Regions from separate parts of the Pantoea sp. CCBC3-3-1 genome, predicted to be linked through region 1. Evidence: predicted binding sites of a transcription regulator. Region 1 holds the regulator's gene; each other region holds the start of a gene.
The links. The regulator CRP, encoded in region 1, controls carbon source genes, mostly activating them, when cyclic AMP is high. The targets are predictions, from matches to a motif close to ATGTGANNNNNNTCACAT.
Positions count from the first base shown of each region.

Region 2: idnO (gluconate 5-dehydrogenase) is a predicted target of CRP. The motif match lies at 2,603-2,620, and genes of this name have one in related genera.
Region 3: EHV07_RS01340 (YjcB family protein) is a predicted target of CRP. The motif match lies at 2,524-2,541, and genes of this name have one in related genera.
Region 4: EHV07_RS17640 (nucleoside-specific channel-forming protein Tsx) is a predicted target of CRP. The motif match lies at 2,666-2,683, and genes of this name have one in related genera.

Region 1 covers NZ_CP034363.1:4,546,142-4,551,230, reverse strand. Annotated here, with positions in the region: gene EHV07_RS21395 (aspartate aminotransferase family protein) at 1-910, shown strand, start outside; gene EHV07_RS21390 (YccS/YhfK family putative transporter) at 954-3,029, opposite strand; gene crp (cAMP-activated global transcriptional regulator CRP) at 3,088-3,720, opposite strand; gene EHV07_RS21380 (OsmC family protein) at 4,030-4,434, shown strand; gene EHV07_RS21375 (phosphoribulokinase) at 4,451-5,089, opposite strand, start outside.
Region 2 covers NZ_CP034363.1:4,312,968-4,318,056, reverse strand. Annotated here, with positions in the region: gene EHV07_RS20170 (MFS transporter) at 1-204, opposite strand, end outside; gene EHV07_RS20165 (2-hydroxyacid dehydrogenase) at 300-1,238, opposite strand; gene EHV07_RS20160 (LacI family DNA-binding transcriptional regulator) at 1,411-2,403, opposite strand; gene idnO (gluconate 5-dehydrogenase) at 2,679-3,443, shown strand; gene EHV07_RS24980 (hypothetical protein) at 3,458-3,697, shown strand; gene EHV07_RS20145 (YhcH/YjgK/YiaL family protein) at 3,737-3,982, shown strand; gene EHV07_RS20140 (FAD-binding oxidoreductase) at 4,057-5,089, opposite strand, start outside.
Region 3 covers NZ_CP034363.1:332,855-337,943, reverse strand. Annotated here, with positions in the region: gene soxS (superoxide response transcriptional regulator SoxS) at 1-366, shown strand, start outside; gene EHV07_RS01350 (diguanylate cyclase domain-containing protein) at 388-1,686, opposite strand; gene pgaD (poly-beta-1,6-N-acetyl-D-glucosamine biosynthesis protein PgaD) at 1,716-1,985, opposite strand; gene EHV07_RS01340 (YjcB family protein) at 2,655-2,936, shown strand; gene EHV07_RS01335 (ATP-grasp fold amidoligase family protein) at 2,984-3,937, opposite strand; gene EHV07_RS01330 (ATP-grasp fold amidoligase family protein) at 4,196-5,089, opposite strand, start outside.
Region 4 covers NZ_CP034363.1:3,773,691-3,778,779, forward strand. Annotated here, with positions in the region: gene iolD (3D-(3,5/4)-trihydroxycyclohexane-1,2-dione acylhydrolase (decyclizing)) at 1-1,323, shown strand, start outside; gene EHV07_RS17635 (SDR family oxidoreductase) at 1,502-2,311, shown strand; gene EHV07_RS17640 (nucleoside-specific channel-forming protein Tsx) at 2,884-3,750, shown strand; gene EHV07_RS17645 (bifunctional aspartate transaminase/aspartate 4-decarboxylase) at 3,810-5,089, opposite strand, start outside.

The sequences.
Region 1 (5,089 bases):
CTTTGCCAACTCCGGCGCGGAAGCGAACGAAGCCGCGTTTAAACTGGCTCGCTACTATGCTTCGAAGCGCCATTCGCCGTATAAAAGTAAAATCATCGCCTTCCATAATGCGTTCCACGGCCGCACTTTGTTTACCGTGTCCGTTGGTGGACAGCCTAAATACTCTGACGGTTTCGGCCCCAAACCGGCGGATATCGTCCATGTGCCGTTCAACGATCTGGCTGCGGTTAAAGCGGTAATTGATGATCACACCTGCGCCATCGTGGTTGAGCCAATCCAGGGCGAAGGCGGCATTGTGCCTGCGACGCCAGAGTTTATGCAGGGACTGCGTCAGCTGTGTGATGAACATCAGGCGCTGCTGGTACTGGATGAAGTGCAGAGCGGCATGGGCCGTAGCGGCAAGCTGTTTGCCTGTGAGCATTACGGCGTGAATCCAGACATTCTGACCACCGCTAAAGCGCTGGGCGGCGGCTTCCCGGTGAGTGCGATGCTGACCACCAATGAAATCGCCTCCGCGATGGCGCCGGGCGTTCACGGCACCACTTATGGCGGCAATCCGCTGGCCTGTGCCGTAGCCGAAGCCGCGCTGGATATTATCAACACGGAAGAAGTACTCAGCGGTGTTGAAACGCGGCGTGAGCTGTTCGTCACTGCATTAAAAGCGCTGGATGCGAAGCTGGATCTGTTCAGCGAAATTCGTGGCAAAGGACTGCTGATTGGTGCGGCGTTGAAACCTCAGCATGCGGGTAAAGCGCGCGATATCCTTAACGCCGCAGCGGCCGAAGGCGTCATGATCCTGAATGCGGGAACGGATGTTATCCGCTTTGCGCCATCGCTGGTTATTGAGCCTGCCGATATTGAAGAAGGCATGACGCGCTTCGCTGAGGCCGTGAAGAAAGTGCTGGCGTAAGCCAGAAGGCCGGAAGCCGTTAACACAGGCTTCCGGCTGCCCTTCAGGACTTACGCAGACGCCTCGACAGCCAGCGTCCATGATGCGGTCGGCTGCTCCAGGCCAGTGAAGAGAGGGTATGCATGACGCTCAGGTGTCCCAAAATCTGCTTCACATGCCTTTCCAGAATAGTGACCGGCCCCTGATTAGACTCCGTCTTATCGTCCAGCACGTTACTTCCCGAACTCGGGCCATCATACTCAAGCCGCTGCTGGCAGCGCTGCAAGGCTATTTCGCAGCTTTGCAGATAACGTTCCGCCAGCTGCGGCGTCAGCATGGTGTGCTCACGGGCCAGAATCGTCATCGCATTAATATGCTCCACGATAAACTGGCTGTGCGTTACCCACAGCTTCATATCTGACAGATAGCTGTTATCAAATCCCGGCTCCAGCATCGACTGATTCAGCGAATTGAACAGCGCGTTATGCGCCTGGTTAACCCGTATGCGCTGATAAGCAAGCTTCTCGGGCTTCTGCTCATCGCCCAGCAGCATCTGTAGCGCCTCCTGATAGGTTTCCAGCGCGTCATGCGCATTCTGCCGCAGCAGGCCGCTCTGCCACTGCGGCCACAGCCAGATCATCCCGCCGAAGGCAATCAGGCAGCCCATCAGCGTATCCAACAGGCGCGGCAGCAGGAAGTCCGCACCGTTCAGTGAGAGTAGCTGTAGCGAGTAAACCGCCGTCACCGTAAAACCAATCGTCGCCAGACCGTAAAATTTGCGGATAAACAGGTAGCTCACCAGCGTAATAATCAGCATTACCAACAGGACGGCAGATTGCGGAACCTGAAGGCGTAAGGCGACAGCCGCCACAATTAAGCCGCCCAGCGTGCCGAGCGCACGGTTTTGGATGCGCACCCGCGTGGCGCTGTAGCCGTTCTGACTGACCACCATCACCGTCATCAGGATCCAGTAAGGCTTGGGCAGGTTAAAAAACAGCGCCAGCGAGCTGGCAAAAGTGAGCATCACGGCAAAGCGGCCTGCGGTGCGTAGCGCAGTCGACTTGAGCGATAAATAGTTTTTGATTGCTGGCAGCAGCGGTAAGCGGCGCTGGCGATCGGCCATCAAGTCGCGTTGATAAAGGGGACGCTGCGTGCGCAGAACGCGAGCGATACGGCTGAAATGGTAAGAGCAGAACGTTCCAACCGGGTTATCAGGATGCTGGCGGGCAATTTTTTCTAATGCCCCAAGCTGCTTATCCATGGAGAAGCGCTCGGAGAGCTTGTGATAAAGAATGTCGTCGGCCAGCTGCCGCAACCGGGCCGCGATAGTCTGAGCATTCCAGCGGATCACCGCCTCGGCATGGCTTTTCTCCACCAGCTTTTGCACTTCTTCCGGCTGATGCAGACTCACGGAGATGTGCTCCTGCAAATCCAGCGCTACCTGAAAGGCGCGCGTCAATCGCTTGTGGTGATTATCGTTGCTGGCTGCCAGCATATGCATTTGCTGATAGCAGTTGGTAATCAGGTCGACCGCTTTTTGCTGGCGGGCCAGTAATGGCGGCAGCGATTTCTCCGGGTCGCTAAGGCGGGTCAGCAGGGTATATTTCGCTTCGCAGTAGCCCGCCAGCTCGCGGTATAACAGGCTGAGCGTTTCGCGCATCGGTTGCTCTTTCCACAGCCAGAACCAGAACCAGTTAAATGCGCCATACCAAACTGTGCCAAGGATATAGAGCAGCGGCGGTTCCCAAATGGGCATTCTTCCCGCCAGGCTGAGGGTAAAAATACCGGCAATCAGCGAGCTGGGGAGCAAACGACCATGCAGCGGGCTGATTTCGCCCGTCACGCCCAGCAGCAGAGCCATTGCAAACAGAATGGCAGGCAGGGGAATGGCATGATTGCCTAAATACTGGACCAGAAAACTGCTCAGTGCGAACAGGCCGCCGCCAACCATCAGCCGCTTGAAAAAGCGCTTATGCGGGGTATCGAGACCGGCAATGTTGCAGCAGGCCGGCACAAGAGAAAACAGCAGTCCTTTTTGCAGGTCACCCAGCAGCCATCCAATAGCGACCGGTAAACAGAGCACCAGCGTCTGACGCAGCGCGTAGTTGACCTCGGGATGATAGATAATTCGACGCCACATCACTGTATACCAATAAAAAAGGCGCAACAGAGGCGTTGCGCCGTGGATTCAGAGCCGGTTAGCGAGTGCCGTAAACTACGATGGTTTTACCATGCGCGGAGATCAGGTTCTGATCTTCCAGCATTTTCAGAATGCGACCTACGGTTTCACGCGAGCAGCCAACAATCTGGCCGATCTCCTGGCGGGTGATTTTAATCTGCATCCCGTCCGGGTGAGTCATGGCATCCGGCTGTTTAGCCAGGTTTAACAAGGTTTGCGCGATGCGACCTGTCACATCGAGGAAAGCTAAATTGCCGACTTTCTCAGACGTCACCTGCAGGCGGCGCGCCATCTGTGATGAAAGACGCATCAGGATGTCAGGGTTGACCTGAATCAGCTGGCGAAATTTTTTATAGGAAATTTCAGCCACTTCGCAGGCCGTTTTCGCTCGCACCCAGGCGCTGCGTTCCTGACCTTCTTCAAACAGGCCAAGCTCACCAATAAAATCGCCCTGATTGAGGTAAGAGAGGATCATCTCTTTACCTTCTTCATCCTTGATCAATACGGCTACCGCGCCTTTAACGATGTAGTAAAGCGTTTCCGCTTTTTCACCCTGATGAATCAGCGTGCTTTTGGATGGATACTTGTGAATATGGCAATGTGACAGGAACCATTCAAGTGTCGGGTCTGTTTGCGGTTTGCCGAGAACCATTCGCTGTTATCCTCTGTTGTTATCGTGCCTAAATACAGGGGCAGAGTTCCCTGTCAGGCGTTGAAATGGTCAAGCGTTTCCCATCAAGGAAATTTATTCGGGCTTCTGTTGAAAGCCTGGCTCGTTATGTCGTCCCTTTTCGTCTTGTATGTAGAGTACTGACGAAATTATTACAGCTTTGTTTGTAGCACAGCTTTGCATGGGTGTCTTCTGTTGTCTCGCTTCAGCATAGTGCTATTTATGTCGCATTGCCGTTTTTGTTGTCCGGACCTGAAGGTAAGATAACTGAATGAATTAGAGGAGTTTGTTATGCAGGCACGTATCAAATGGGTGGAAGGGCTGACCTTTTTGGGAGAATCCTCATCCGGTCATCAGGTTTTAATGGATGGTAACGCCGGTGATAAAGCACCCAGCCCAATGGAAATGTTGCTCATGGCGGCCGGAGGATGCAGCGCGATAGATGTCGTTTCTATTCTGCAAAAAGGACGTCACGACGTCAGGGATTGCGAGGTCAAACTGACGTCAGAGCGGCGTGAGGCGGCGCCGCGTATATTTACGCATATTAATCTGCATTTTATCGTTAGCGGAAAGGCGCTGGAGGAAAAAATCGTTGCTCGCGCGGTCCAGCTCTCCGCAGAAAAATATTGTCCGGTCGCGCTGATGCTGGGGAAGGGCGTGAAGCTGACCCACAGCTTTTCTATCGTTGCACAGTAGCGAGCGGGAAACGCCGCTACTCGATCTTTTTGCCCTCGATCAGTCGCTTCACCAGGGGTCCCATTATCAGTTCCATCGCCAGCCCCATTTTGCCGCCCGGCACCACCAGCGTGTTGATATGGGAAATGAAAGAGCCTTGCAGCATGCTCAGCAGATAGGGAAAGTCGATATCCTCCAGCGCCTGGAAATGAATAACCACAAAGCTTTCATCCAGCGAGGGAATGCCGCGAGCCGCAAAGGGATTTGAGGTATCAACAGTGGGTACGCGCTGAAAATTAATGTGGGTGCGGGAAAACTGCGGCGTAATAAAGTTGATGTAGTCTTCCATTGAGCGCACGACGGAATCCATGACCGCTTCGCGAGAGTGCCCACGCTCGCTGGTATCACGAACCAGCTTCTGTATCCATTCCAGGTTAACGATCGGCACCACGCCGACCAGCAGATCGACATTTTGCGCCACGTTATTCTGCGGCGTAACGACGCCGCCGTGCAGACCTTCGTAAAACAGGACGTCTGTCGGTTCGGGTAGCGGTTGCCAGGGGGTGAAGGTTCCCGGCACCTGGTTCCACGGCACCGCCTCATCATAAGTGTGCAGATATTTGCGCGATTTGCCGCTGCCGGTCAGCCCGTATTCAACGAAGGTATGTTCCAGCAG
Region 2 (5,089 bases), 230 kb from region 1:
GCCAGGCACCTGTAAAAACAGATAGCCGATAAAGAAAATCCCGCTGGCGACACCCGCCATCTGGCTGGTGATCGCTAAATCTTTTTCCATCCCGCCGGGCAGGGCAAAACTGATATTGACCCGGTCCATAAATGAAATAATGCAGGTAATCAGGATCGGGGCTATTACACGCAGCCAGCGTGTTCCGGGTATCTTATTCTTCATCTCTGACCCTCGTTAGAGTAAGGCGTGAACGTGCCCCACGCCTGTCTGGCAGGATGAAAAGAAGTTATCCCGTCATCCTGAACTGATAAAAGGAATTAAATTGCGTTAGGGAGATCATCTGCTTTGAAAAAGGCTTCGACGTTGGCAAAAACGACATCACTCATTTTTTGGCGGGTTTCGTGCGTAGCGCTGCCAACATGAGGTTGTAAAACCACATTGCTCATGGCTATTAACTCTTCCGGCACCTGCGGTTCCTGCTCATAAACGTCCAGTGCGGCACCGGCTATATCGCCTTTACGTAAGGCCTGAATTAACGCGCTTTGATCAACCAGCGTGCCGCGCGCAATATTAATCAGCCAGGCGTGTTTTGGCAGGGCATGTAAAACATCAGCGTTAACCAAACCTTTGGTGGATTCGCCACCGGCGGCGGCAATCACCAGGAAGTCGCTATCGCGTGCCAGAGACTGCACGTCGTCGTGCCAGGCGTAAGGCAGCGCGTCATGACGGCTGCGGCTGGTATAGCTGATTTGCATATCAAAACCAGCGGCGCGGCGGGCAATCGCCTGGCCAATATTGCCCATGCCTAAAATGCCGATGCGTTTGCCGCTAACCTGATTGCCCAGCGTCGGGGCGGTATTCAGCCATTTGCCCTGACGGACGAAGCTGTCGCCCTGACATAAGCGGCGTGAGGCGGCCAGCAGCAGTCCCATGGCCATATCGGCCACATCGTTGGTCAGCACGCCAGAAGTGATGGTGACGGCAATATTTTTCGAGCGGGTATAGTTCAGGTCTGTGGCATCGGTACCCACACCGAACACGGCAACCAGGCCCGCGTTGGGCAGCTGTTCCAGCACCTCTTTGCGCACGCCGACGTCACCACGCGTGACCACCGCCTTGATGGTGTCGCCTTTGTCGGCCAGAAACGTCTGCGGGTCATCCTGCTCAAAAAGACGGTGTACCGTCCAGGCCGAAGCAAGGCGATCGAGCAGGGCGTCAGGTACGGCAGCGATTAACAGGATGGCTTGGGTCGTCATAAATATCTCCCTTCGGAATGCGATACGTCGGATACGTATTATTAAAGGCGTTCCTGAAGGATTTTTTGTGACGAAGATCACACTGAATCGTGTTAAGAAATCGTGTTACCGACTACGTGATCGCCAGGACAAAACCGGCACGATCGGCAGGGATTTTTAGGGGGGAAGAGGCTTAAATAGTGGCACCCATCGATAAACGATAGTGCAAATCTACACGCTCGATAGCCGGCATATTATTGATTTTTTTAATTAAAATTTCGGTGGCGGTTTTGCCCATCTCAAAGCGCGGCGTGATCACGCTGGCCAGTTTTGGCGTGGTAACCTGTCCGATTTCCAGCCCGTGAAAACCGGCAATCGCCATTTCTTGAGGCACCGCGATACCCGCCGCCAGACACTCCTGTAAAACGCCGACGGCCAGGTCGTCATTGGTGCAGAGAATGCCGTCCATATCGGGATACATTTGGCGTGCCAGCGTCATCATGCCCGCGCCGGTCGACACGGAAGACACTTTGTTCGGTGAGATGCGTCCTGCCTGCAAACCCGCGCCCGCCATCGCCTGGCAATAACCCGCGTAGCGCTGTTCATCACGAATATCGGACATCGATCCAAAGTAGATAATGCGTTTTTTACCGCTGCCGATCAGCATACTGGCCATATCAAAACCGGCCTGATGGTTGTTAAAGCCAACGTTAACGCGACCCTGAGTGGTCGTCAGACCCATCACTTCTGCAACCGGAATGCCGGAAGCCTTGAGGTATTTTTCTGCCCGCACCGTATGAACCGATTCAGTTAACAAAATCGCCTTAACATTAAACGCTAACACCGTGGCGATCTGCTCTTCTTCGCGCTGGCTGTCGTAGTCGTAATTAACCACCAGCGTCTGGTAGCCCTGAGCGCCGGCGACCGATTCCACACCGGCCAGCAGCTCGGAAAAAATCTGGTTATGAAAAGAAGGGATTAACACGCCGATACGGGGCAGGGCGTTGCTGGCGATAGCGTGATTATCGGGATCGGGCTGATAGCCCACTTCGGCGATGACGCTGGCAATGCGCTCGGCGGTGTCGGGCTTTACTTTTTCCGGCGTGCGTAAATAGCGGCTGACGGTCATTTTCGTTACGCCCGCCAGCGTGGCGATATCGTGTAACGTGATGCGTTGCATTTTCATAGAGGGTCATCAGCCTGCCGGTTATAGCCTGTCATTATGCCTGCTGCGTGACATAAAGGAAATTAACAAAAGCTGCGCTTAACTTTATTTGCAGCGCCTTGATTCATGGGAAAATTCGTGGCGGATCACAGCGCTTGTAACCTGCTTCTGTAACACTTTTTAAAGTGATCTCCATCACAGTTTTATAGCGGCAAAAGCCGTGTGATAAAGCTCACACCCGTCGCATCTCTCCGGGCACGCCATTGAATGCCTGAAGGTTATGGAGCAGGAAACCTATGAATCAACTCTTCAGCTTAAAGAACAAACGCATTTTACTGACCGGCTCGGCGCAGGGTATTGGCTTTATCATGGCGCGTGGCCTGGCGGAACAGGGAGCGGAAATCATCATAAACGGCACGTCACATGAACGTGCGGAAAACGCCGCGATGAAATTACGCGATGAAGGTTATACCGCGCATGTGTCGGTCTTTAACGTTGCCGATGCGCCCGCCGTGGAGCAGGCGATCGATCATATTGAGCGCACCATTGGCCCGATTGACGTGTTATTCAATAACGCAGGTATTCAGCGCCGTCATCCTTTTACCGAGTTTCCATTGCAGGAATGGAACGACATTATTGCCACCAATCAGACCGGCGTGTTTGTGGTTTCCCAGTGCGTGGCAAAAAGGATGATGGGGCGACAGGCCGGGAAAATCGTTAACATCTGTTCCATGCAGAGCGAGCTGGGGCGCGACACCATTACCCCTTATGCCGCCGCCAAAGGCGCGGTCAAAATGTTGACGCGAGGCATGTGCGTTGAGCTGGCCCGTCACAATATTCAGGTCAACGCCATCGCACCGGGCTATTTCCAGACGCCGATGACGCAGGCGCTGGTGGATAATGAACAGTTCACCGACTGGCTGTGTAAACGCACGCCTGCCGCACGCTGGGGCAATCCGGAAGAGCTGGTTGGTGCGGCCGTATTCCTTTCGGCAAAAGCATCCGATTTTGTTAACGGTCATCTGCTGTTTGTGGATGGCGGTATGCTGGCGGCAGTTTGATAACGGAGGAAGATATGGCGGGACTTTGCATCATTTTAATGGGCATTTCCGGCACAGGAAAATCCCCGGTCGGCACGGCGCTGGCTAACTGCTTCAGCCTGCTACAGGCACCAGCCTCAAGGGCAGTGGGGACACGTGCGCCTTCAACGCGTGCAGCCTCTGTCCCTGCGGCAGCTTCAGGCCGGGAAGTATCGACATCAGCACCGGCAGTGACCCCCCTTCAGCCAGAAACGGAGCAGCGTTATGATCATTGATACCCTTACCCTTGCAGCACAAACCCGCTTTATCCGGCGGTGATCCGCCGTACTTTGCAGACCATTCAGCAACATAATCCGCAAACGCTGGCGGCAGGGAAATATGAAATTCAGGGCGAGGCGATTTTCTTTAACGTGATGGAAGGCGAAACGCGCGATATCAATGCCCAGCAGCCGGAATTTCACCACCAGTATATTGATATTCATCTGGGTGCTGGCAGTGATCTTCCCGCTGGAGCTGCACCGCCCAATGTGTACGCAAGGCGTGCCGTCGCCGCTGCGTAAGATCATGTTGTGCCTGGCCTGCAAGATCATTGCCTGGCGCACTGGACAGGCATTTTAGCAGCAAAAATGCACCATCAGGCTTCGCGCCTGCCGAGCCAGCGCTCTTTAAGCAGCGACAAGCCAATGGCTGCATCCAGCACGGGCGACGGCGGCAGATAGCTGGCTTCGCCCAGTCCCAGCATGGGCGCAATCAGCGGGTTATCCTGACCCAACGCATAATCCGCCAGCAGCGATCCGGCAATGGTTTGCTTGGAAATGCCCGCGCCGTTGCAGCCGCTGGCGGTATAAAGCGCAGGCCCGATCGCTCCCCATACCGGCGCGCCGTTTCGCGTTACGCTAATGGTGCCGGACCAGGTATGCGTAAACGCCACATCGGTAAGCTGCGGCCAGAGGCGATGAAGCATATTGCGATGCTGCAAGGTCGCCTGCCAGGTTTGGGTAGCGGTCACGCTGCCGTTCAGCGCGGGCGTAACATGCTGGCGGATCATTAAACGATGATCGTGCGTGTAGCGCACGCTGGCACCTGCAATCGCGTTGACCGGCGTCAGTCCCCAGCTTTGCATTGCGGGCAGGCGCTGACGCTGTTCTGCGCTGAGCGGTGCGGTAAGGCTGGCAAAGGTCGCCATTGCAGCCTGACGGCTGGTGACAGGAGAAAGCTCGCGGGAAAGGGCATTGGTTGCCAGCATCACTTTAGGTGCGGTGATAATGCCGTGGGGCGTAATCACCCGCATCGGCTGGCCGTGCTCAATCTTCATAACCGGCGTGTTGTCATACAGCGTGACGTTATCTGGCAGACTCGCGGCCAGACCAAGGGTCAGGCTGGCCGGATTCACCAGAATCGCGCCGGGCGTATAAATGCCTTTTTGATAAAACCGGGTGCCCAGCGTTTGTGCCAGTTCGTTGGCATCAAGCATCTGATAGGTTTCACCCATCGCGTCCAGGTTATCGGTGTATTCCCGCAACAGGCGTTCATTGATGGCATCAACCTGGCAGTGGTACTTGCCGACGTTTTCCCAGTCACAGGCGATCTTATGCTGCTCTACGATCGATGCCAGCTGCTGAATGCCTTCCTGTAACAGCGAGCGATAAGCCTGCGCTTTTTTTAAT
Region 3 (5,089 bases), 800 kb from region 1:
ACGCTTTCTGTTGATGAGGTTGCCGCTCGATCCGGCTATTCGAAATGGCATCTGCAACGCATGTTTCGTACCGTCACCCGGCAGACGCTGGGGAATTACATTCGTGAACGCCGTCTGACGCTGGCGGCCGAAGCGCTACGCCAGACGCAGCGGCCGGTTTTCGATATTGCTATGCAGTATGGTTACGATTCGCAGCAGACGTTTTCCCGCGTGTTTCGTCGGCAGTTTTCCCAAACGCCTACCGCATATCGTCACACTATGCGCCGCGCCTTAAAGCGTCAGGTCGGCTATAACTTTGACTGTAGCGAATTCCAGCCCGCCTTTGAAAACGCGGTGAAAAGCAGCGATTGCGCGCTCTGTAACTGACCGGGCAGGCATGGCGTGGTCTCAGGCGCCATCCCGACTGACCACGCCATGCTCGTGCTGGCCCCAAAAAGTCGGGGAAAAATACCAGCCGCCGCCCAGTTCTTTGATGTGGTACATCGCCGCATCGGCCTGCGCAATCATCGCCTCACCGGAACTGTGATTTTTTGCCAGCGCCACGCCAATACTGAGCGACTGCGTAACCAGCGTTCCATCTTCCAGCGCGATCGGCTCGCGCATGGCTTCAATCACGTTTTCCGCTACCCGGCCTGCCTGATCGCCGCTGTCGATGGACGACAGCAGGACGGCAAACTCATCACCGCCGAGTCTGGCAACCAGATCGTCCTTGCGTAATCGTCCCCGCAGACGTTGTGCGGTAGCGGCCAGAACCAAATCTCCCGCCGCATGGCCATAGCGGTCATTCACTTCTTTAAAGCGATCGCCATCAATAAACATCACGGCCACCTGTCCCGCCGCCAGCGGATTACTCAGCTGTTTATTCAGCTCCTGTTCAAACGCGGTACGGTTAGGTAAACCGGTCAGGGCATCATGGCGAACCTGATGAGAGAGCGTATCGTTCTCCCGCTGCAAATGACGCTGCCAGTCGGACATTTCATCAAGCAGGCTATTGAAATCCCCGCTCAGCTTGTTCAGCTCTGCAATAGAGGAAGAAGGCACGCGACGGGAAAACGCGCGCTGTTTACGCACTTCGTGGGCGACCGAGGTGATATTTTGCAGGCCAGACACAATGCCCGCATGCATGCGCTTCGATAAATAGAAGGAAAGCATGGCCGACAGCAGCATACTGCCGCTCAGCCATTTCAGCGCCTGAGTCAGGTAATGCCAGACCCGGCCTCCGTCACCGGTCAGCCAGACCTGCCCGACTTCTTTCCCACCGTGCATCACCGGCACCTGGATGGGCTGTGGAAACAGCCAGTGCGACAGCAGGCTGCAAGCGAAATGGTGCGTCCCTTCCGCATAAGACTGCCAGCTGGTCAGCAAGTGATGGCGGGCATCAAGGATCCTGGCCTGGCCAAATTCGGTCTGTCCACCGATATCCTGCAACAGCAGCTTTGCAGCTTCTGCGTCGCCCGCTACCACGGCCTGCTGCACGCTGTAACTGATGGTGGTGGCAATCAGCTGAAGATTGTTATCCGCATAGCTGCGCAAGGCCAGCAGCGCCAGCACCAGCAGCGAGATACCGCTGAACACCAGCGAAACCACAATAATCACCACATGAATGCGCCGCAGTGATTTGCGTAACGTTGGCAACGGTTTTGAAGATTTCGCGGTAATATTATCCGCAGGATAGCCCTGTTGCATGCTTCCTCCCACACCGACTGAACGGCAAATTAGCTACGTTCACGCAGCGTCTCAACATCGATAATATGACCGTATTCGTCATGATGAACCTTCAGAACATCGTGACGGTTTAGCCGTTGAACGTCTTCAGGAGTAATCGCAAAACTCTGTGCCACTTCCTGTAGCGCCAGTCCGGGACGGCGGTTGCGGCGCTCAACCCGCAAGCGTCTTTGGTTGTATTGGGCCCAGCTAATTAACACCGGCGCATTAAACAGGGCGATAACCTGCTTATCCTGAAAGGGCTGATAGCAAACACTCATGCTCCTGATGTTTGTTGCGCCATAAAATGCGGTCGGGAAACGAAACGCTGGGCAAATTTCAAGTAAAGAAAAGGCTCCTGCATTCCGCAAGAAGATGAATTTTAGAATTTTTTATCGTGAAAAATCCTACAACCCAACGACAGGTTGTACAACTTTTCAAGTGTCAGATTCATCCCAAAGAAGCCAGTAAACGGCTAAAAGCATCGGGAGAGAAGGAAACGATTAAGAGAGAAAAACGTTTTAACTGGCAAACAGAAAGAAATACGGCTAATTAACGAAAGCGATTATCATCAGAAGTCTCAAAAAAAGCGCATTATGAAAATGTGAAAGAGATTATTGATAATGTTTTTTGGCGTCCTTTTCAGCTGTTATTCCGCGCAAAATTTGCGTTAACGGAAATAACTATCGAGAAAAAAACGTCTCTACAGACAAATAAAAAAGATAACCCCCGGAAAATAAAAGTGTATTAACCACTAAGGAGAAATAACCATCATACCAGGGCTAAAATTTATTCAACGTTTAAAAATGGGGTGATATAATGTGACCATCATCACACTTATATGACCTTTTGTGTCAGTTCAGATGCAAAGCTTCCCTGACAGCTTTACGTCCGGACAGGTGATGCCATTTTTAATGTCAGGCAAGATTTTCGCGGAGTCAGAAAAAGATATGGGTACATTAACCGCTAGCCTGGTGCTGATGAGATGGGAACTGGTTAGTGCAGTAATGATGTTTTTCGCCAGCACCTTTAACGTGAAGTGCCGTCAACGCAGCCGCAACGGCATGGCCTTCATATTCACCGGTGTCGGCATTGGCATGTCATGTTGGTTTGTTACCGGCCTGCTGGGTATCACCCTGAGCATGGATAACCTGTCTAACTTCTGGCATATCACGAAAGATGTATTCGTTGATGTGATGAGCCACACGCCAGCAGATTATCCCCTGCCTTAAACACCAACGAGCCGCTATCTCTGAGAGTGCGGCTCGCCGTTATGGCCTTAAATCTTCTTCAGTACGCCAGGTAACGCCGCCTCTTCGCCGACCGCTTTAGCCAGTGCTTTCGTTTTACGTTCCTGCAACCACATATCGCCCATGATTTTATCCAGGCCTTGCTCCAGACCCGTTACCATGCCTGCGCCCGGCGTGAACGTCAGTTCACCGAAGTAAATCTGTCCTTCGCTGATATACCAGTCAACGCGGACATAGTCGAAATCCTTCGCCAGCTTTTTGCTCAGATCCAACGCTTTTTCCAGCGTTTCCATTTCCGGTGTGATATCCAGGCCGGTATCACGGATCTTATAAAAGCAGGATTTCAGCGTGTTTACGTAAAAATTCATCGACAGCGGCGAGTTACCACAGCGGTTGTAAATCACCTGTAATACATACTCAAAGCTGCCATCTTTCTTGTTGAACATGTGAAACTTGTAGTCAACCGCAGCAAAATTACCGTCACCGACATACTGCTCAACCAGAATACGCGGCTTGATATAGCGATAGTGAATTTCGCGAGCCTCGTGCGAAAAATCCTTTGCCAGCCACTCTTCACAGCGCTTGATCAGCAGCTGCTTCTGGATACATTCAGGTTCTTCCAGCAGGATTTCCACCATGCCGGAACCATGATTGGGCTTCACCACCGTATTCTTCAGGCTCTTTAAGCCCAACAGAGTGATCGGATCCGCCGTTTCATGCAGTAGCGGGATCAGATATTCATCACCAATGGTTTGCGCGATGTAGTCGCGAACCAGCAGTTTATCCGACAACAGACCATAACGGGCGTGGTCGCCGGTGACGAACTTACGATACAACACCTTCTCATTAAACAATTTTGGCTGGTGTAAGTTGGGCAATTTTTTAAATTTATGCAGATAATAAATTCTGTCCTGGTAAGACCAGGGCATTTTTTTGAAAAGGAACATAAACCCTTTTCTTAATTCTGCTTTGAGTTTTGACATTTTTTACCTCATTTGCAGGCTTTTTAGTTGTGTGAGGAATGCTGTGTCGGGCATGAAAGCCACGCCCTTAATAGTTACCTGGTGTCATACGTGTGGCTCTCGACCGCAACGCGACAAACTCCCCTGGCGCTTACGCTTTGCAACTAAGGAGAAAAAATTCCCATCAGTGCGACAACAAAACGTTAAAGCAATGGTGTAGCTCAAACACATTCAGATTTGTTGAGGTGATACCGACAAGCATCGCCGGTATCGTCCACGTCAATCCTTCAAACTTTTTTTTGCACTTTCTTGCTGCATACCTGGCGACAATGTGGCTGTCTGATCATGCTGTAACCACATATTACCCATGACCTGATCCAGACCATGTTGCAGAACCGGCATCAGACCTGCGCCTGGCGTGAAGGTGAGTTCACCAAACCAGACTTCGTCGCCGTTGATGTACCAGTCGACACGGACGTAGTCGAAATCGCTGGCCAGTTCTTTGCTCAGCGTCAGGGCTTTTTCGAGTGACGCTCTTTTGTCACTGATATCTAACCCGGTATCGAAACGTTTGTAGAAACAGGTATCCAGATTATTCACGTAGAACAGCATCGATAACGGCTCGTTGTCACAGCGGTTGTAGACCACTTGCAGAACGTATTCGAAATGCCCATTACCTTTGTTGAACATATGAAACTTGTAATCGATCGCGGTCGATTTATCGTCGCCGATACGCTTCTCAACCAGAATTTGTGGCTTGATATAGCGATAATGAATTTCACGCGCTTCAAACGAGTAATCACGGGTCAGCCACTCTTCGCAGCGCGCAATCAGCTTCTTTTTCTGCACAAAATCCGGTTCATCAACAAACACTTTCACCATGCCCGAGCCGTGGTTAGGCTTAATCACCGCATCCTTCAGTGATTCCATGCCCAGCAGAGTGGTGGGATCGTCGGTGGTGTGCAGAAGCGGGATCAGATATTGCTCGCCGATTTTTTTGGCGATGTGTTCCCGAACCAGGATTTTGTCTGACAGCATCGCGTAACGGTCGTAATCACCTTTCACGAATTTGCGGAACAAAACCTTCTCATTGAAAGATTTGGGATGTTGGATGTGCGGAAGACGCTTAAACCGGTGGAAATAGTAAAGGCTGTCCTGACAACGCCATGGCAT
Region 4 (5,089 bases), 770 kb from region 1:
GATCCGGGCGAATGCGGCCCGGCATTTATCGGCGTTTGCCAGGATGTTCAGGAGATGGCGTGGGATTATCCGGAAGCATTTTTCCAGCCTCGTCTGCATTCGATGCCGCGCCCACGTCCGGATCGTCTGGTGCTGGCGCAGGCGGTCGAGCGCCTGAAACAGGCAAAACGGCCGCTAATTATTTCCGGCGGTGGCGTGCGTTATTCGCAGGCCGAAGCGGTGCTGGAAGAGTTTGCGCTGGCGCACGGTATTCCGGTGGTGGAAACCATCGCCGGTAAAGGCGCCTTTACTCACGATCATCCCGCGCATATGGGGCCGATTGGCATTTTGGGTTCAACCTCTGCTAACGAGCTTGCCGCTCATGCCGACGTGATCCTCGCCGTGGGTACGCGCCTGATGGATTTTGTCACCGGCTCCTGGACGGTGTTCGACCATAAAGCACAGTTTATCGCGCTTAACGCCGCGCGTTTCGACGCTCATAAGCACTTTTCCCTCCCGCTGGTATGCGATGCCCGCGAAGGTCTCAGTGAACTGCACACCGCGCTGGGCGAATGGGAAGCCGATGCCGCCTGGCTGGAAAGAGGCCGCAAAGCTTTTGCCGGGTGGAATGCACTGATCGCCGGACAGCAGGAACGCACCACCGGCAACGACGATCCCACTTATGCGCAGGTTGTCGGCGTGGTGAACGCGCAGGCGGCACCGGAAGATTACATTATCAGCGCGGCAGGCGGTTTGCCTGGCGAGCTGGTGAAGGGCTGGCGCGTCAAAAACAGCGGCACCTTCGACTGTGAATTCGGTTTCTCCTGCATGGGATATGAACTCTCCGCAGGCTGGGGCGTGGCCATGACCGAACAGGATCGGGATGTGTTCGTGATGATTGGCGACGGCACCTACATGATGATGAATTCGGATATCTATTCCAGCGTGCTCTCCGGCCATAAATTTATTCTGCTGGTCTGCGACAACGGCGGCTTTGCGGTGATTAACCGGCTTCAGAATGCCAAAGGCGGTGCCTCCTTCAATAATCTGCTGAAAGATTGTCGGGTCAAAGAACCCTTCCATGTCGATTTTGTCGCCAATGCGCAATCAATGGGCGCGCGGGCCCGTAAAGTCACCTCGCTGAACGAGCTGGAAGAAGCGATTCAGTGGGCGAAAGGCAACGATCGCACGACGGTGATTTGCATTTCTACTCATCCTTACAGCTGGACGCCGGGCGATGCATGGTGGGACGTCGGCGTGCCGGAAGTAAGCGCTCGTGAAAGCGTTAATGAAGCCCGCGCGGCTCATGTTGAAGGACGTAAAAAACAGCGGCTCGGCCTTTGACAGGGAATAAGAAAAGGGTGCTTAAAGCGAAACCCGGCATCGCGCCGATTGCCTGGACGAATGACGCTCTTCCCCAGTTGGATGGCGACACGCCGCTGAAGTATGCCCGTATTGGCTATAACACCCTGCACAGCGCACTCTGCGCGGCAGGATATCATCTCGTTCAAGGAGTCATCTGATGAGTCAGTTAACAGGAAAAGTTGCCGTTGTTACCGGTGGCACCCAGGGGCTAGGCGCCGCTATCGCCCGTCATTTCATGCAGCAGGGCGCCGCTGGCGTGGTTATCTGTGGACGAAATCAGGCTAAGGGTGAGGAGATAGCCGCCCAGCTGAGCGAAGCAGGCCGAACTCGTGTGGTATTTGTACGCGCCGATTTATCTTCTGTGGAAGATTGTCGTCAGGTTATTGCGAAAACAGACGAGCTGTTTGGCAAAGTTGACGTGCTGGTTAACGCAGGCGGCATGACCGATCGCGGCACCATACTGGACACTGAGCCGGAGCTGTTCGACAAGATGTTTGCAACCAACGTGCGTGGCCCCTTCTTCCTGATGCAGGAGACAATCAAAATTATGCGCAGGGAGAACACTGAAGGCGCAATAGTGAATATTTGCTCCATGTCTGGCCTGGCGGGCCAGCCGTTTATTGCCGCTTACTGCTCATCGAAAGGGGCGCTGGCGACGTTAACCCGTAACACGGCCTACGCGCTTTTGCGTAATCGTATCCGCGTCAATGCGCTGAATATTGGCTGGATGGCGTCGGAAGGCGAAGACCGCATCATGAAGCAGTATCACGGCGCAGAAGACAACTGGCTGGAAAAAGCGGCGGCGGAACAACCTTTTGGCCGCCTGATTAAGCCCGAAGAAGTGGCGGAGGCCGTCACCTTCCTGGCCAGTACTGCCTCCGGCGTCATGACCGGTTCGGTAATCAACTATGACCAGTCAGTCTGGGGCGGTTATGACCAGGCGGCTTCTCCAGCAGCTCCGCTTTAAGGCATTGTCTTTCAGCCTGTTCAGGCAGGCTGAAAAAACCTTTAACGGTGCTTTCACTGGAGATTTGATGGACATTCAGCAAGTCACCGACATCCACTTTTTTTATCAACAGTTTCTGCTGCAAATCCGTTGCACCCGAATATGCCCACGGCAGCCAGCCTTAACCCCTGCTTATTTCTCCCTCTATCCATAAGATATCCTTATCGCAACATCTGGCCGGTCTGGCTTTACAACGTCGTTCAGGACGCGTTGCTCACCCTAAAATTCCATCCCTCCGTCAGGCAAACGATTACCTGGCGAGAAAAACGGCCGTTACGCCGCGACAGCGGATTCCGCGCATTAGTTCAGTTGTTAATGTGATCTTAATCACACTTTAGCGGAATTGAAATGAAACAGAGTTTGACATGTGTGAGCAATCTCTATTTCCTAAAGCGCGAATCACGGCACACTGCCGCGGCATTTGATACGGGTGTTTTCGGTTGTGAAAACAGTCCTTCTTCCTCACCGGATAACGACTTAACAAGACCATCTTGCAGGCAGCAGAAAATGGTCATTAAGCATGTGGTAATCTAATGAAATATAAATCTCTGATGGCTGGCGCCCTGGTTGCGCTCTCTTACAGTGCCGCTTCGTTTGCTGCAACCGATGAACCACAATACGTTTCCGACTGGTGGCACCAGAGCGTGAACGTGGTAGGAAGCACCCATACCCGTTTCGGGCCGCAGTTCAATAACGATGTCTACCTCGAGTATGAAGCCTTCGCGAAAAAAGACTGGTTCGATTTCTATGGCTACCTCGATCTGACCAACTTCTTTGGCGTAGGCAACTCAAATGCCAACGGCGTTTTTGACCACGGCTCGCCGATGTTTATGGAGATCGAACCGCGTTTCTCCATCGACAAGCTGACCAACACCGATCTGAGCTTCGGCCCGTTCAAAGAATGGTACTTTGCCAACAACTATATCTACGATATGGGCCGCAACAGCGATAACCGCCAGAATACCTGGTATATGGGTCTGGGCACCGATATCGATACCCATTCCGATATTGGTCTGTCGCTGAACGTCTATGCCAAATATCAGTGGGAAAACTACGGTGCGGCCAATGAAAACAGCTGGGATGGCTATCGCTTCAAGGTGAAATACTTCGTCCCTATCACCACCCTGTGGGGCGGCAAACTGGGTTACGTTGGCTTTACTAACTTTGACTGGGGTTCGGATCTGCGTGATAAAAGCGATGCGTCGCGCACCAGTAACTCTATTGCGTCCAGCCATATCCTGTCACTGGCTTACGACCACTGGCACTACTCTGCCGTGGCCCGTTACTTCCATAACGGCGGACAGTGGGCAGATGGACAGGAGCTGAATTTTGGTAGCGGCCCGTTCGAAGTGAAGTCTACTGGCTGGGGTTATTACCTGGTTGTCGGCTATAACTTCTAATTTCCTGAAGCAATGCTCAACCGCCAGCCGAATGTTCGCGCTGGCGGTTGCCTCAGACGCTACTCAGCCGTTTGCGACGAGTTTTGCGTATATTCTTTGTAATAGTGTTCCATCATCTGTCGCAGCGCCTTACCGATGGCGGCATATTCATATTCATTGAGATTCGCCAGCGAAATACGCCCCGCGGGTTTTAGCGTGCCAAACCCTGTTCCTGGCAGCATAACAATGCCGGTTTCCTCAGCAATGCGGAATAACAGGTCGGTGGGATTTAATGTCTTATTCACCCAGGCTGCAAACTCGTCACCATAAACCTGGCGCGAAATGGCCTCCAGATCCAGCAACGTGTAATAATCCACTTCTTCTTCACTTATGCTATGCGTAATACCCAGCTCACGGTAGAGCACGGCCTGACGGCGTCGAATAATTTCCGATACCGCCGCCTTGTATCCGTTATTGCCATCCATCAGAGCAAACAGGCTGAACAGCACCATCTGTATCTGTTGTGGCGTGGATAATCCGGCCGTATGGTTTAGTGCCACGCTGCGGCTATCTGCAACTACGCGGTCAAGGAAACTCAGTGCGGGGACGTCAGGCGTCAGGGAAAGATAACGTTCGTTAAGGCGATGCTTTTCAGCATCGTTGAGGTTACTGATTTTTTCATCAAGAATATTTTGTCGGTGGGTGGCAATAACGCCCAGCCGCCAGCCTGTTGCGCCAAAATATTTTGAAAAGGAGTAAACCAGAATGGTATTTTGCGGACAGATCGCAAAGAGAGATTTAAAATCGTTGGCGAAAGTCCCGTAAACGTCATCGGTGAGGATGATAAGATCGGGACGCTGCTCCACTATTTTAGTCATCTTTTCCAGCGTGCGATTATCCATTTTTACCGAGGCGGGATTGCTGGGGTTCACACAGAAGAAAATCTTCACCTCAGGATCTAATAATTTATCCAGCTCCTCATCAGGATACTGCCAGTTATTTTCCGGGGAAGCGTTGATCATAACACTCTCCAGCCGGTAATCCTCCAGCTGAGGGATTTCGATATAAGGCGTAAATATCGGTGCCCCCATCGCTACCTTGTCACCTGATTTCACCAGGCCATTGGTACGCAATGTATTAAACAGATAGGTCATAGCCGCCGTCCCGCCTTCTACCGCGAACAAATCCACGTCCTCGGCAGAGAGCATTCCGCCAATCATCTCTTTAACGATGTACTCACGGGTTATTTTTTCACTAATATGCAGCATCCGCGGCGGCACCGGATAATTAACGCCCAGAATCCCTTCCACCATTTCATGCAAAAAAGCCGAAGCGGAAAGGCCTAACTGATCGCGTACAT